2 regions of the Peribacillus sp. JNUCC41 genome follow, and region 1 is predicted to be linked to the other one. Evidence: predicted binding sites of a transcription regulator. Region 1 holds the regulator's gene; the other holds the start of a gene.

Region 1 (3,218 bases):
TTAATAATTTCTTCTATAGGAATCTCCTTACGGTCCCTTCCGGTGGAATTCCTTTGATTCTGAAGATTTTTTTGAGGACGATACCCTTTTTCAACGGCCCTTATCATCCCGCGCTTTATTTTTAGATTATGTAGTTTCCTTTGATATTCTTCTACAATTCCGACAATCTGGATGACCATCGCATCCGAATCCGATAGCTCAAGTTCGCCATCGTGTGAGAGCGTATAAATTTTCACATCTTCTTTAAGGATGACATGGAAAAGGGCTATTTTGGCATTCCCTCTTCCCAGCCTCGTTTCGTCCTGGATTAATAGTACTTCAGCTTCTTTGGTTTTAAATAGTTCGAGCATGTCAAAAATGCCATCCCTATTCAACTCATAACCACTAGCCTGTTCTTTTATTATGGAAATGACTTCAACATCCATCTTTTCTGCCAATTTGACTAATTCATCTTCCTGCCTTGCCAATGATGTTTCCTGTGACTCTTTTTCTGTGCTGACCCTACAATAGATTACCGCTTTCATAATACCCTACCTTCACTGCTTACTGCTCACTGGCCAAATTCTGGACAAGTTCTTCCCCTTTAACCGGTATGACGATGACTTGACCAGGTTTAATCGAATCCGCCCTTACTCCATTATGCTCTTCTATCCAACCAATGAATTCTTTTTTTGTCAAATTTGCTTCTTCATATTCTTCGGCAATTCCCCATAGGGTGTCACCTTCACCTACTTCTATAGAAAGGAAATCATTTTTTTGATCATTGTTCAATGTACAAGAGAATAAAATTGAAAAGATAAATACTGATCCCGCTAATAGAATCGTATAAATATAATTTTTGTATAATTTTTTCATAAATATCCCTCCAAAGCGAATGTTCGTTCGTATGTTATGACCAAATTATAATACGAACGTTTGTTTCAGTCAACAACAAAATTCGAACTTATGTTTGTATAGAGTTGGGGGCCATGCTATAATATAGCAAAGAACATTGGGGAAGAGGTGCACTAATGACTAAACTATCAAAACGGCAGCAAGATATTCTTGATTTCATTAAAGAAGAGGTTCGCCAAAAAGGGTATCCACCTTCCGTACGGGAGATTGGCGAAGCAGTGGGACTTGCATCAAGTTCAACAGTACACGGACATTTATCCCGCCTGGAAAGTAAAGGCCTGATCAGACGTGACCCAACCAAGCCAAGGGCCATTGAAATAATGAATTCGGAGGAAGCGAACAATATTCCAAAAGCCAATGTCGTGAACGTTCCGTTACTTGGAAAAGTAACAGCGGGCATGCCTATAACGGCAATCGAGAACATAGAAGAATACTTTCCGCTTCCCGAAAGCATGGTTCCGCATGATGACCATGTATTCATGCTGGAAATCATGGGTGAAAGTATGATCGAAGCTGGAATTCATGATGGAGACTATGTCATCGTGAAACAACAAAGCAATGCCAATAATGGAGATATCGTCGTGGCCATGACGGAAGATGATGAAGCCACTGTAAAACGATTCTTTAAGGAACCGGATTACATAAGGCTTCAGCCCGAGAACTCAAATATGGAACCAATTATTTTACGAGATGTTTCGATACTTGGAAAAGTAATAGGCTTATATAGACAAATACACTAAAAGCGCTAACCGCGCTTTTTTTGTTTGTTTAATTTATGTCCCGAATTCTCTCATTATGCATATGGAAGAGTAGGTTTTAATATATTTTTTAATAGAATCTATTTTCATGTGAATATTACATCTTTTGGAAAGAAGCTCATTCAAAAAAAGGAGAGTGTTGAAATACCGTTGCCAGTTAAAAATTCCATTTCATTCTTAATATTTGGTTCACTTTAGGTAAAGATCGCCCAATCCATTTCACTATTGAATCTGTACTTTTGTAGAACCATATGCTTTACAAGAGCAGAGATGAAATCCCTTTTTTTGACAATTACGACTTCCATTCCATGACGTCCCGTTTACGTATAGATTGGCAAGATCTCGAAGACTTTCTTCCCAAGATGGGTATTTCCTGAATTTGTTCCATACTTGAACGGGTACACCGGTGAGGTATTCGATTGTTTGGATAATGCCAGACTCGCCCTTAAAGTCACCTTTTGTACCGAATATATTTTTTCCTTGACTTGCTAATAAGCTTTTCCCATATCCACTCTCCAAGCAAGCTTGTGCAATAACAACAAAGGTAAAATATTAATTCCTTTTGAATTTTCTGGGCATAAGGAGCATTCTCCTTAATAAATGTTTCCTTGCTCATTAGATCTTCGCATTAATAGACGTTTTTTACTGTTTATCTTCATTATGTCGGCTCTTTCCGAGTTGTTTTAAACCATTCCCGCGGCCAACCAGAAAAAGCCGTCAATCCATATAATTATATGGATTGACGGCTTTAAAATTAAACTCTGAAAATCTTCAAAACCTGGTTGCATAACCTTTTATATATTAGTTTTAAATATGAATTTTTTTATTATAGTATAAAGCCTTGATAAAAAGTAAAAATTAATTTTGAAAACTTCTATTTAAGGTGGTGAAATTATGGACTTCCCAACCATCCATACAAACTTTTGGGATGCAGTAATAGCCATTCCTATCATCATGATTCTTACTCAACTAATTAAGGTCATGTTTCATATTCGCCCAAAATTCATCCCTACCATCGCTTTGGGTCTTGGCTTGTTCATTTCCATTTTCATCAGTCATCGTCATCACTTGGTTGCAGGGATTTTCATGGGCTGGTTTTATGGCTATGCCAGCATTGGCAATTATGCTGCACTTAAAACAGGTATTTTGTCTTATAGAGAATCTTATCAAAAGACAGATTAAACCCGTTGTCTCGTTTCAATTCATCAATCTCTTGTATTGCCACGAGCCCGAGTGGCTTCTATCCCCATTGAACATCCGTTAAATTAAAATCTAAATTAACAATTAAGACCTTAACTTTGGCTGAATCACCAACTCTCATGTTAACCATACCATTATACATTACCCACAAAATACCTTTTCAATTAATAAGGTATTAGTTGGTAAAAATGAAGTTCGGAATGCACTTATCCCGAACTATGATTTTTAATGAAAAACTGAATGTTCTTATAGGAAAAAAACGTACTCAAACTGACTTTCCTTCGAATTTGATACCTTCTCAATAAGATGGCATTTCACTATTTCTCGATATAGACCGAACGAACCAGAGTCCGGGTTCTTTCAGTG
Region 2 (3,218 bases), 860 kb from region 1:
GAAGAACGCGCCAAGCAAGCCTGCTAAAACTAAAAACCTGTGTCCGGATCATTCCGGCAAGGCCTGGTGTTTTAATTAATTTATATTCAGATAGAAACGTCATCTGATCAGGAACGAGGTAGATAATTGGATTTCCTTCGGGATCTTCTGCCAATTTGGAGCGAATTTCGTCCAATATATTCGAAGTTTTCCCTGCACCCGATCTTCCCAGTAAAAAACGGAGTGACATCTCTTTTTCCCCCTTACAACATAATATCTAGATCCATCATACCAGAAATACTTTAGTAAACATGACTAGGTTTCTGTTTCCAATTAGATTTACTTTCTATTATTTTAACGTTTCCCCTGAAAAAACACCAATCGTACGTTCGCGTTTTTCCCCAAAAGAAAAAGCCCACATAATTTTTGGGCTTCCACGATCATTCACCTGTAAATTTATAATTGAATTCTTTCACCGGCCAATATCGAACATCCACTTTACCGACAACATTTTCAACCGGTATATAACCAAAGTGACGGCTGTCAGCACTTTCAAGACGATTATCACCCATGACAAAAAGCTTGCCCTCGGGAACTTTGGTCACATCCGTCAATTCTTTTAATGTAAAATCACCCGTAAAATCCTGTCCCGGGAAACCTTCCTTGAATTTCTGAAGATAAGGCTCATCCACTTTCTCACCATTTACGTATAGCCAATCATCTTTATAACGAATTTGGTCACCTGCAACCCCTATAACTCGCTTAACATAATCTTCTTGTGAGTTCGCATGAAAAACAATAATGTCAAAACGGTTGATATCATGAATATGGTAATTGATTTTATTCACGACAAGTTTATTTCCATCTTCTAGGGTCGGCTGCATCGACTTCCCTTCAACATCATAGCTTGAAAAGAGAAATGTACGGATCAAGATGTAAATAACAAAAGCTATCATCGCTGGTTTTATCCAATCGGATAAAGAATTCTTGTTTGTTTTTTCCATCTAGTTCAACCCCTACTGCATTTATATACTAATTTATTGTCCTTCTTCCCTCTTCATGCTTTTATTTAATCGGACTTCAAGTCTTTTCCCCACATACCATAGGATAAAGATGACGATCCCGATAATGATCGTACGCACAGGTTTATGAATTAAGGATACTAGATCGTAACCTACGAAGCTGATCGTAAAGATCATCACCGCTTTCCCTCCCACTACTGCAAGTCCATATTGCAAGGGACTGACTTTTGAAAGTCCTGCCACGATATTAACGATGGCTGAAGGTGTAAAAGGGAAGCAGAGCAATATGAACAAAGGACCGAATCCATGACTTTCCACCCAAACCATCAACCTCTGCACCTGTTTATGCTTTTGCAAAAATCGGAAAAATCTCATTTGACCATATCTTCTAATAATCCAAAAGATCAAATAAGAGCCCGCTACCGCCCCAATCCAAGAAAATAAAAACCCCCACCAGAGACCAAAAGCCGTTGCGTTAGCTAGCACGAACACCACTAAAGGCAAAAAGGGCAAAAAAGCTTCCAGCATCGGCAGTAAGATCCCAGGAATTGGACCGAATGAGCGATATTGCTGAATAAGTGCAGATATATGATCAAGTGTAAACCACTCGCGTATAGTAACCAAATCCATAATTATCTCCCTCGACATGCTGCTATCAAAGCAGCATAAACTTATTAAAAACTGTTTATTTTAGATATATCACTTTCCCCTGAAATTGCAAGAATTATTACCCATATACCTTCATACTTTCCCTAACTCCGGAAAACATAATCTTGTTAACGAATATTTCTAGATTTATCAAAAACGCTTGCATATACACTGAAAATACATTAGGATAAAAAAACAGAACAAATGTTCTTTTTTCTGCATGGTATACATACTAATATTAAAAGCCGTGCTATTAGAAAGGAGCGGTCATGATGACCCGCATTCCAGAAGATGACCGTAATATGATTGAAAAAGCCATCTACCTCCCTATGGTTATAACAGTCTTAAACCGGGATCTCAAGGTCATCGAAATTAGTCCATTTAAATTAAAAAGGCCCTATTCGGAGCTAGTCGAACATATTTTAAAAGTGGTTCAAGACGAACTCGCCGAGGTAAGGCGATATTTGCGCAAGGAGAATATTAAGGTTAGTGAAATCAAACGCGATGAATCCTTCACGATGTATTGTTTTTTATATAAAGGATACGAGGAACATCATAATTATTTCAATCCCCGCCTACGCAACAAAACCGAAGAGTTGTTATGTTCTTACTTTTTCGAAAAAAAACACCGTTCAAGGAATTAGCAAGTTACAGGCATCGCCACTATATATGTTTGTTAAATATGGGTGTTTGGAGCATTTCATGAAGGATACAGAGGCCCTTCTTTGTAAGTAACATTCACCTGTGAATATTCCATAATCAAAATATAATTGGCTAGTTCAAACATTAGCGCCATGAAATATCGTTTTTCTATCAAGGGATAACCTATGTAATCAAAGTGCATATATCCTTAACATTTTAGTTTTGAGAACCTTTAAATCAAAGTTATTTACATGTTACTTGGCAAAGGTAGGAGTGGTATTTCCACCCTCATCAAACCAAGAGCACTCCCCATATTGATGAGAAAGTTAGGAAAACAGTTATATTGAAAGAGGTGCTTGGACAAAATCAATGCTAAAGTAACCAATTTCATTACCCGCCGTGTATCACATCACTCACGATTTGCACTAAACGATTTCTAAGGACACATTCCTTAACGAATAATAGGCCGGTCGGGCTCGTCTGTTCATAATTAGTCATTTTAATCACCAATACGCCTATTATAACCATTCGCCAACACTATCATTTTAGAGTCCGTATAACGTTTTTTGCAAAAGATTGTTAATTGCATATCCATACCTATATCTACTAGTAACGATCTCTTGATATAAAACGTATAAATCAAAAAAGAACTTTCAGAAAAAAATAAGAACCTTTCGCGAATAGTTTGTGAAATATTGAACAAAATTGTTGTTGCATCGTGGGTGTCTATTATATTTTGTATTAAGAAATAATCATCCACAAACTTATACCCCCATTGTTTAATCGTAAAAAAATTTCCCCAATCCCTTATTTCTCATAAAAACCATGCAATGTTTTATTTGCATGGTTTAATTTGTATCCAAAAGGGTTTGTATCTAAATTTTAAAACAAAGTTGATTGGAACGAAAGGTACGAGACTCCTGCGGG

Evidence for each region. Region 1 encodes LexA, which represses DNA repair genes until DNA is damaged. Its sites were predicted from a motif close to CGAACATATGTTCG; they were not measured.
Region 2: JNUCC41_RS14780 (YhjD family protein) is a predicted target of LexA. The motif match lies at 1,847-1,860, and genes of this name have one in related genera.

What each region holds. Positions count from the first base shown of each region.
Region 1 covers NZ_CP062163.1:3,897,119-3,900,336, reverse strand. The annotation lists gene JNUCC41_RS19045 (YneB family resolvase-like protein) at 1-524, opposite strand, end outside; gene yneA (cell division suppressor protein YneA) at 544-855, opposite strand; gene lexA (transcriptional repressor LexA) at 1,011-1,634, shown strand; partial or broken gene JNUCC41_RS27380 (glucosaminidase domain-containing protein) at 2,016-2,171, opposite strand; gene JNUCC41_RS19025 (hypothetical protein) at 2,547-2,834, shown strand; gene JNUCC41_RS19020 (esterase/lipase family protein) at 3,170-3,218, opposite strand, start outside.
Region 2 covers NZ_CP062163.1:3,037,024-3,040,241, reverse strand. The annotation lists gene addB (helicase-exonuclease AddAB subunit AddB) at 1-229, opposite strand, end outside; gene lepB (signal peptidase I) at 420-983, opposite strand; gene JNUCC41_RS14785 (TVP38/TMEM64 family protein) at 1,017-1,631, opposite strand; gene JNUCC41_RS14780 (YhjD family protein) at 1,922-2,293, shown strand.